DNA from 3 places in the Janthinobacterium sp. 75 genome. Region 2 is predicted to be linked to each of the others. Evidence: predicted binding sites of a transcription regulator. Region 2 holds the regulator's gene; each other region holds the start of a gene.
What was found. Region 2 encodes LexA, which represses DNA repair genes until DNA is damaged. Its sites were predicted from a motif close to ACTGTATNNNNATACAGT; they were not measured.
Positions count from the first base shown of each region.

Region 1 (3,277 bases), 800 kb from region 2:
ATGAAGACGGCCAGGATGGCGAACATCAGCATGCCGTACAGGCCCGTGCCCACGCCGCCGAAAATCACTTCGCCGAATTGCATCAGCAGCAGCGGCACCATGCCGCCCAGGGGCATGTAGGAGTCGTGCATGGAATTGACTGCGCCGCACGATGCCGCCGTCGTCACCGCCGCGAACAGAGTCGAGGAGCTGATGCCGAAGCGCGTCTCCTTGCCTTCCATATTGCCGCCCGATTGCAGGCTGCTGGCCTGCTGGTCCACGCCCAAGACCTGCAAAGCGGGATTGGCTTGCTGCTCGGCGCTCATCACGCCGGCTGTCATGACGACAAAGATCAGGGTCATGGCGGCCAGCACGGCCCAGCCCTGGCGCAGGTCGCCCACCATGCTGCCGAACGTGAAGCACAGGCCGGCGGGAATGATGAAGATGGCCAGCATCTGCAGGAAGTTCGACAGCACGGTCGGATTTTCATACGGATGCGAGGAATTGGCATTGAAGAAGCCGCCGCCATTCGTGCCCAGCAGCTTGATCGATTCCTGCGACGCGACGGGGCCCATGGCGATCGTCTGCGTGGTCGCCACTTGTGCTTCCATTACGGGCTTACCGGCGGCATCCACCACGGGCTGACCATCGGCCGTCATTTTCGGCGTTTCATACGCCACCTGGTCGAGCAGCGTCACTTCCTTGTAGGCGGAAAAGTTCTGGATCATGCCTTCGCCCATGAAGACGACGGACAAGGCCAGCGACAGCGGCAGCAGGATGTACAGGGTGGAGCGCACCAGGTCGACCCAGAAGTTGCCGATCGATTTACCCGAGCGCGAGGCGAAACCGCGCACCAGCGCGAAGATCACGGCGATACCGGTGGCCGCCGAAAAGAAGTTCTGGCATGCCATGCCCAGCATCTGGGTCAGGTAGCTCATGGTCTGTTCGCCGCCGTAGCCCTGCCAGTTGGTATTGGCGACGAAGCTGACGGTGGTATTGAACGAGGAGTCGGGGCTGACGGCACCCAGGCCCTGTGGATTAAGTGGCAAGAAGCCCTGCAGGCGCTGCAGGCCGTAGACGAAGACGGCGCCCACGGTATTGAAGACGATCAGGGCGATGGCATAGCTTTTCCAGCCCATGGCCTTATCGGCAGGCAGGCCGGACCAGCGGTACAGCAGGTTTTCCAGCTTTTGCAGCCAGCCCAGGCCACGCACGGGGCCATCGCCGGCCACCTTGGCCATGTAGAGGCCCAGCGGATAGCCGGCGGCCAGCAGTACAACCAGGAAGGCCACCAATAACAGTATCGATTGCGTCGTCATCACAGTTCCTCCGCCTTCAACAGTGCCACCAGCAGGTACACGAGCAGGCCAGCCGACACGACGGCGCCCAGCACATAAAACGCGTTCATTTGACGCTCCCTAATTTGTCGCAAGCGACGGCAAAGCCGACCACCACGACGAAAAAAACGGCAATCAAGCCGAGATACACGATATCCATTCCCACCCTCATTCAGGTTTGTTTTGATAGTGAGCAGATTAGCCAAAAGGGTCTAAAAAATTCGTAAAGACTGGAGAGTCAGCTGTAAACAAGATGTAAAAACGGGGGCTTTAGGGAATAAAATCGTCCACAATGGGCGCAAAACCGCGCGCGCAGCGCACTGTTGTTGCCCTGGAGTAGCGCTATTGCTCGCTGGACAAGATAGAATGCGCGAGCGTCCGCACAAGGACGCCATGCCTGCCGCACTGCCCTCTCCCAGTGACGCTGGACGGGATATACTGTATATTCATACAGTTATCGCCGCCGTTGTCACTGCGCCCTGCAGTGCCCTGGCCTGGCGTTCCAACCACTGTCTTTACTTAGCTTGAACACGTATGGCCACTAAAAAACCAGCATCCGACTACAGCGAATCATCCATCCGTGTCCTGAAGGGACTGGAACCCGTCAAGCAGCGCCCGGGGATGTACACCCGCACTGAAAATCCGCTGCACATCATTCAGGAAGTGATCGACAATGCCTCCGACGAGGCGCTGGGCGGTCACTGCACGCATATCGCCGTCACGCAAAACACGGATGGCAGCATCACCGTAGAAGACAATGGCCGCGGTATTCCCGTCGGACTGCACCCGGAAGAAGGCGTGCCGACGGTGGAAATCGTGTTTACAAGGCTGCACGCGGGCGGCAAGTTCGACAAGGGTTCGGGCGGCGCCTACGCGTTTTCGGGCGGCTTGCACGGCGTTGGCGTGTCCGTCACCAATGCGCTGTCGACGCGCCTGGAAATCACCGTCTGGCGCAAGGAAAGCGACGGCAACGGCTTGCACCACATGGTGTTCGCAAATGGCGACGTGATCGAACCCTTGAGTTCCCGCCCCGCTCCGCGCGACGGCAAGAAGTCGGGCACGCGCGTGACGGCCTGGCCCGATGCGAAGTATTTTGATTCGCCCAACATCTCGCAAACCGAGCTGCAGCGCTTGCTGCGCTCGAAAGCCGTGCTGCTGCCGGGCGTGACCGTCACCCTGACCAACGCGAAAACCGGCGACACGCAGACCTGGCTGTACGCGGAAGGCTTGCGCGGCTACCTGACCGAATCGCTGGCGCAGGTGTCGAATGGCGAAACCCTGATTCCCCTGTTCGAAGGCGCGCAGTACGCGGGCCCGGACTCGGAAGGCTTTGCCGAAGGCGAAGGCGCGGCCTGGGTGGTGGCGTGGACGGAAGAAGGCGCCATCGTGCGCGAATCGTATGTCAACCTGATTCCCACCTCGAATGGCGGCACGCACGAATCGGGCTTGCGCGACGGCCTGTTCGGCGCCGTGAAAAATTTCGTCGAGATGCACTCGCTGCTGCCGAAAGGCGTGAAACTGCTGCCGGAAGACGTGTTTGCGCGCGCTTCCTTCGTGCTGTCGGCGAAAGTGCTGGACCCGCAATTTCAGGGACAGATCAAGGAACGCCTGAATTCGCGCGACGCCGTGCGCCTGGTCTCGACCTTCACCAAGCCGCCGCTGGAACTGTGGCTGAACCAGCACGTCGACTACGGCAAGAAGCTGGCCGATCTCGTGATCAAGCAGGCGCAGTCGCGCCAGCGTTCACTGCAAAAAGTAGAAAAGAAAAAATCCTCGGGCGTCGCCGTCCTGCCGGGCAAGCTGACGGACTGCGAATCGTCGGACATCACGCGCAATGAACTGTTCCTCGTCGAGGGTGACTCGGCGGGCGGTTCGGCCAAGATGGGCCGCGACAAGGAATTCCAGGCGATTTTGCCCCTGCGCGGCAAGGTCCTGAACTCGTGGGAAACGGACCGCGACCG
Region 1 is NZ_SORD01000001.1:1,692,970-1,696,246, reverse strand. It holds gene kdpA (potassium-transporting ATPase subunit KdpA) at 1-1,298, opposite strand, end outside; gene kdpF (K(+)-transporting ATPase subunit F) at 1,298-1,387, opposite strand; gene C8C89_RS07725 (DNA topoisomerase IV subunit B) at 1,851-3,277, shown strand, end outside.
Region 1: the regulator LexA is predicted to act here: its motif matches at 1,754-1,771, upstream of C8C89_RS07725 (DNA topoisomerase IV subunit B).

Region 2 (3,277 bases):
TCGAAGTTGGTGACGGAACCGAACAGACGGCCATCAACACCAGCTTTTTGAGCAACTTGAACGGTCAGGCCGCTCAGTTTTTCGCCCTGGGCTTGCGATGCGGCCAGTTTGGCGGCAGCAGCTTTTTCCAGTTCGGCGCGCTTGACTTCGAATTCAGCCACAGCGGTTGCCGTGGCACGACGTGCCAGGCGTTGCGGGATCAGGAAGTTACGTGCGTAACCGTCTTTGACTTTGACGACTTCGCCGAGGTTACCGACGTTAACAACTTTTTCTAACAGAATGATTTGCATAGTTCTTCTCCAGGAATATCTGACCGATTAAGCGTGGTGCAGATCGGTGTATGGCAGCAGCGCGAGGAAGCGAGCGCGCTTGATTGCGGTGTCAACTTGGCGCTGGTAGTGCGCTTTGGTACCGGTCAGGCGTGCTGGCATGATCTTGCCGTTTTCTTGGACGAAGTCTTTCAGCGTGTCGACGTCTTTGTAGTCGACTTGCTCAACGTGAGCTGCGGTGAAGCGGCAGAACTTCTTGCGTTTGAACAACGGGTTTTGCTGTTTGCGTTTTTCTTTAAGCTTGAGCTTATTTTTGTCGAACTTTTTACCGAATGCCATGTCAGGCTCCTGTATCTAAAATGCGCTAGTCGGGGTGACTGCACTAAAATCAATGATGTGAAACACCAAACTCTTGCTGTTGCGGCTCTTCCTGGCCAGGAAACCCGTGAACTGATAGACCCCGCCCAAGCTTGCCTGGCTGAACCGGCCTGATATTTCACCAGCGGCTAGCGCGGCAACATCAAACTCGGTCAAACGGGCAATTCCTGCTTCCATCTGCTGCGAACTGTGCTGCAATACTGCATTCACAATCGGCAACCCTGCCGGGGTGTAGCGCAATATTTCGCGCTCGGCAATGATGGCGGTTACTTGTAGCTGGTTCAGCGCACGATCCTGGTCAAGAATTAAGCTGCTGCTGCGGCTGGAGCGGCTGCTGGTGCTTCGGTGCGGTGGCTTTTGGCCGCGTCTTCGCGTTGTACCGATTTCATCATCGGCGAAGGAGCTGTTTCAGCTTTCTTCATTTTAACGGTCAGGTGACGCAACACGGCATCATTGAATTTGAATGCTGTTTCCAACTCGACCAGGGTCTCGTTGTCGCATTCGATGTTCAGGCAGATGTAGTGTGCTTTAGGCAGCTTTTGGATCGAGTAAGCCATTTGACGGCGGCCCCAATCTTCCACGCGGTGAACCGAACCGCCGCGGGTGGTTACGCTGGCTTTGTAGCGTTCGATCATCGCGGGCACTTGCTCGCTTTGGTCCGGATGGACGATAAAGACTATTTCATAATGACGCATGCAAACTCCTTCAGGTCGGATTGATAATCGCCCACCCCGGCGTCAAGACGGGTGTGGGAAGGTCAGCCGAAGATTATAACCGCCTTTTGCAAACGTTTCAATCATTCCTTCCACAAGCGCCCGAAAAGCCCGTGCGCCACCGTGCTTTCCGCCTGTGGACAAGTATTTCTTGCCAAATTCGCCGAAAAGACGGAAATCCCCTTGCATAGTGGACGATACTGTACAAAAATACAGACTGTTCATATAGACAGCATTTTAGTATGCACCCACCGCTCATGATCAAGCTGACAGCACGACAAGAACAAATCCTGAACCTGATCAAGGATGCGATTGAAAACACGGGCTTTCCCCCAACCCGTGCCGAAATCGCCAATGAACTGGGTTTCAAATCGGCCAATGCGGCCGAAGAACATTTGCAGGCCCTGGCCCGCAAGGGCGCGATCGAGATTTCGCCCGGCACCTCGCGCGGCATCCGCCTGATCGGTGCGGCGGCGAGCGCGGCCGCCGATGCGCTGGCATCGAAAGTGCCGGCAGCCCTGCTGATGTCGCTGCCCCTGATCGGCCGAGTAGCCGCCGGTTCGCCCATCCTGGCGCAGGAAAACCTGGAAGCGAGCTACAACGTCGACCCCGCCCTGTTCTCGGCCAAGCCTGATTTCCTGCTGAAGGTGCGCGGCTGGTCCATGCGCGACGCCGGCATCATGGATGGCGATTTACTGGCCGTCAAAAAGGTCGACAGTGCCAAGAACGGCCAGATCGTCGTGGCCCGCATCGGCGACGAAGTCACCGTCAAGCGCTACAAGAAAACGGGCTCCGTCATCGAACTGCTGCCGGAAAACCCCGATTTCAAGGTGATTACCGTATCGCCGGAAGATGAGTTCGCCTTGGAAGGCCTGGCCGTAGGTCTGATGCGCAGCTGGCATTAAGTTGCGTGCCGGGGTCAGACCTGCCGGGTCTGACCCCAGTTTTCAGTTTGCCTCAAAACTGGCACATGGCCTAATCACCGACACCGCTCTCAGCCCTCCAGCGCACCACGGAAGTCTTCCAGCAGATCGGCCTCATCCTCGATCCCGACGGATACGCGGATCAGCGATTCGGCGATGCCCATGCTAGCGCGGCGCTCGGCTCCCATCTCATAGAAGATCGTGTGGGCGACGGGAATGACCAGGGTGCGCGTGTCACCCAGGTTGCTAGCCGGAATCGCCAGATTCAGGCGATTCAGGAAATCGAAGCAATCGATGCCATCTTTTAATTCAAAGCTGAACAGCGAACCATAGCTGCGGAACAAGTCCGTCGCCAGCGCGTGCTGCGGGTGCGAGGACAAGCCTGGGTAATGCACTGCCGCCACGCGCGGGTCCGCTTGCAACATGGTGGCCAGCGCCAGGGCGTTCGAGCAGGTACGGTCCATGCGCAAGGCCATGGTTTCCGCGCCGACGGCGATATGGTGCGCCGCCTCCGGACCCAGCGAGGCACCGAAATCGCGCAAGGCCTTGGCGCGGATTTGCGCGATGCCCCACTGCGCCGGCGCCGCCTTTTTATAATTATCGAAAATGTTCGGGTACTGCGTCCAGTCGAATACGCCCGTGTCCGTCAAGCTGCCGCCCAGGGCATTGCCGTGGCCGCCAATCGATTTCGTCAGCGCATTGACCACCAGGCCCGCGCCCACCGCTTTCGGGCGGAACAGGTAGGGCGTGGTCATCGTATTATCGACGATGTACAAGATGCCACGCTCCTTGCACAGCGCGCCGATCTTCGCCAGGTCGGCGATCTGCGTGCGCGGATTGGCGATGGTTTCCACGAAAACAATCCGCGTTTGCGGCGTGATGGCGGCGGCCACATTGGCCACGTCCGTGGCATCGACGAAGGACACGGCGATGCCCTGCCCCGTCACCGTTTGCCACAGGCTGTTGGTATTACCAAACAGAAAAGCCGACGACA
Region 2 is NZ_SORD01000001.1:2,492,505-2,495,781, reverse strand. It holds gene rplI (50S ribosomal protein L9) at 1-290, opposite strand, end outside; gene rpsR (30S ribosomal protein S18) at 318-608, opposite strand; gene priB (primosomal replication protein N) at 624-932, opposite strand; gene rpsF (30S ribosomal protein S6) at 953-1,342, opposite strand; gene lexA (transcriptional repressor LexA) at 1,618-2,265, shown strand; gene C8C89_RS11330 (cystathionine gamma-synthase family protein) at 2,355-3,277, opposite strand, start outside.

Region 3 (3,277 bases), 980 kb from region 2:
GCCGTACCCGCCTGCGGCTGGTTTTCCGCGCGCGCCAGTGCCAGCAGCTGGTTCACCAGGCGCGTGGCCGCTTCCGAGCTTTTCGCCAGTTGCAGCAGCGAGCGGTGAATTTCATCGTGGTCGGTCTGGCGCAGGGCCAGCTCGGATTGCATGCGCATGCCGGCCAGCGGCGTTTTCATCTGGTGCGCGGCATCGGCGATGAAGCGTTTCTGCATGTCGATCGACAGAGATAGCCGCGCCAGCATCTCGTTGAGCGAACCGACCAGCGGCGTGATTTCCTCGGGCACCTGGCCCGATTCGATGGGGGAGAGATCGTCGGGCGGCCGGGCGCGTATGCGTTCCTGCAATTGCGCCAGCGGCGACAGGCCGCGCGCCAGGGCAAACCAGACCAGGGCCAGGATCACGGGCAGGATGATGAACTGCGGCAAGATCACGCCCTTGATGATTTCATTGGCCAGTTGGGCCCGCTTTTCCAGCGTCTCGGCCACTTGTACCAGCATGCGGCGCGGTTCGTCGTCGGTGCTGTACGGCATGTCGAGATAGCTGAACGCCACGCGCACGGGCGTGCCATGGATGGTGTCGTTGCGAAACAGCACCATGCCGCTGCGGTATTTATCGGGATCCTGCGGCGGCGGCAAGTCGCGGTCGCCGTCGAGGTATTCGCCGTGCCCGCCCACCACCAGGTAATACAGGGTGTCGACATCGTCGCCGCGCAGGAAGTCGCGGCCCTTGCTGTTGCCGTTCTTGTCCGGCACGCGGCGCAGCATCGCGCCGTCGGCTTGCTTGACCTGCTGCGTCAGCACCGTCACGCTGTCTTCCAGCGCGTGGTCGAACGGTTGATTGGCGATGCCCTTGGCCACCAGATAGGTGATGGCGATGCTCATCGGCCACAGCAGCAGCAAGGGCGCCAGCATCCAGTCGAGGATTTCGCCGAACAGCGAATGTTCGATGGTGTCATCCTGCTCCGTGGTGGGCGGCTCGAACCAGTCGTCGTCGTCCGCCTCGTCCGCAGGCGCCTCGCGCGGCTTCACTTGCTGGCGGGGCCGCTGGCCGGGCCTGCCGACTCGCTCGCTTCGGCGTTCAGGCGCGCCGCTTCCGAGTATTTTTCCAGGCAATAGCCGAGACCGCGCACGGTGGCGATGCGCACGCCGCCCACCTCGATCTTCTTGCGCAGGCGGTGCACATACACTTCGATGGCGTTGTTCGATACCTCTTCGCCCCATTCGCACAGGTGGTCGACCAGTTGCTCTTTCGAGACGAGGCGGCCGGTGCGACCCAGCAGGATTTCCAGCAAGCCCAGTTCGCGCGCCGACAGGTCGAGCATCTGGTCGTTGATGTAGGCGCTGCGCCCCACCTGGTCGTAGCTGAGCGGGCCGTGCTTGATGACGGTGGCGCCGCCGCCAGCGCCGCGGCGCGTCAGGGCGCGCACTCTTGCCTCCAGTTCCGACAGCGCGAACGGCTTGGCCATATAATCATCGGCACCCAGGTCGAGGCCATTGACGCGTTGTTCGATGGAATCGGCGGCCGTCAGGATCAGCACCGGCAGCAGCGAGGCGCGCGCGCGCAGCCGGCGCAGCACTTCCAGGCCAGACATCTTCGGCAGGCCCAGGTCGAGGATCAGCAGGTCGAATTCCTGGGTGGACAGGGCCGTATCGGCCTCCTGGCCGGTCTTGACGTAGTCGATCGCATAACCGGACTGGCGCAGCGAGCGGGTCAGGCCATCGGCCAGCACGCTGTCATCTTCGGCAAGTAAAATACGCATGGTGAACTTCCTATGCTTGCAACATCAGGACATCTGAAGTCTGTATTGTGTTTCATTTTCCGCAAGGTGGATAGTTTTTGTGAAAAACCAGGGTTGTATTGATCTGTTTCAAAACAAATCCACGTTCCGCTTGCATTGATCACTGTTTTTTTATACAGTACTGTCTGTATAAAGAATTTAACCCACTGGCGCTATCGCAGGCTGCAGGATTCACGTGAATCTGCAACTGTAGAACGGCTGAAAGAACATATGGACGATAAAAAAGCTGTAGTACCCGCATCGGAAAAAGCCAAGGCGCTCGCCGCCGCACTGGCGCAGATCGAGAAGCAGTTTGGCAAAGGTTCGGTCATGCGCATGGATGCCAGCGCGGTGATCGAAGAAGTGCAAGTCGTGTCGACAGGTTCGCTCGGCCTCGATATCGCGCTGGGCGTTGGCGGCTTGCCGCGCGGCCGCGTGGTGGAAATCTACGGTCCGGAATCGTCAGGTAAAACCACGCTGACCCTGCAAACCATTGCTGAAATGCAAAAACTGGGTGGCACTTGCGCCTTTATCGATGCCGAGCACGCGCTCGACGTCGGTTACGCGCAAAAGCTGGGCGTGAACTTGCATGAATTGCTGATCTCGCAACCGGACACGGGCGAGCAGGCTCTGGAAATCTGCGACGCCCTCGTGCGTTCGGGTAGCGTCGACCTGGTCGTCATCGACTCCGTGGCAGCACTGACGCCACGCGCCGAGATCGAAGGCGACATGGGCGATTCCCTGCCAGGCTTGCAAGCGCGCTTGATGTCGCAAGCCCTGCGTAAATTGACCGGTTCCATCAACCGCACGAATACCCTGGTCATTTTCATCAACCAGATCCGCATGAAGATCGGCGTGATGTTCGGCAGTCCGGAAACGACCACTGGCGGCAACGCGCTGAAATTCTACGCCTCCGTGCGCCTCGATATCCGCCGCACCGGCTCGATCAAGTCGGGCGACGAAGTGATCGGCAACGAAACCAAGGTCAAGGTCGTCAAGAACAAGATCGCGCCACCGTTCAAGGAAGCGCACTTCGACATCCTGTACGGCGCCGGCACCTCGCGCGAAGGCGAAATCCTGGACCTGGGCTCGGATGCCAAGATCGTGGAAAAATCCGGTTCGTGGTACAGCTACAACGGCGAACGCATCGGCCAGGGCAAGGACAACGCCCGTGCCTTCCTGCAAGAGCGTCCGGCGCTGGCCCGCGAAATCGAAAACAAGGTCCGCGCCTCGCTGGGCGTGCGCGAACTGCCACCGCTGGCTGCTGAAAAGCCGGAAAAAGCGGATAAAGCCGCCGACAAGGCTGCCAAGGCTGCGGAAGCCAAGGCAGAGTAGGTCGGATTAGCGCGGCAAAGCCGCGCGTAATCCGACAACACCACAGACGTCAACAATGTTGTCGGATTACGGCCCAAGGGGCCTAATCCGACCTATGCATGGCTTGCCGCAAGGTAGGACCCTGATCGCCGTCCCGCGCTGTTGCGCCGGGCGGCGATTGTG
Region 3 is NZ_SORD01000001.1:1,513,759-1,517,035, forward strand. It holds gene C8C89_RS06930 (sensor histidine kinase) at 1-1,031, opposite strand, end outside; gene C8C89_RS06935 (response regulator transcription factor) at 1,028-1,762, opposite strand; gene recA (recombinase RecA) at 2,012-3,115, shown strand.
Region 3: the regulator LexA is predicted to act here: its motif matches at 1,904-1,921, upstream of recA (recombinase RecA).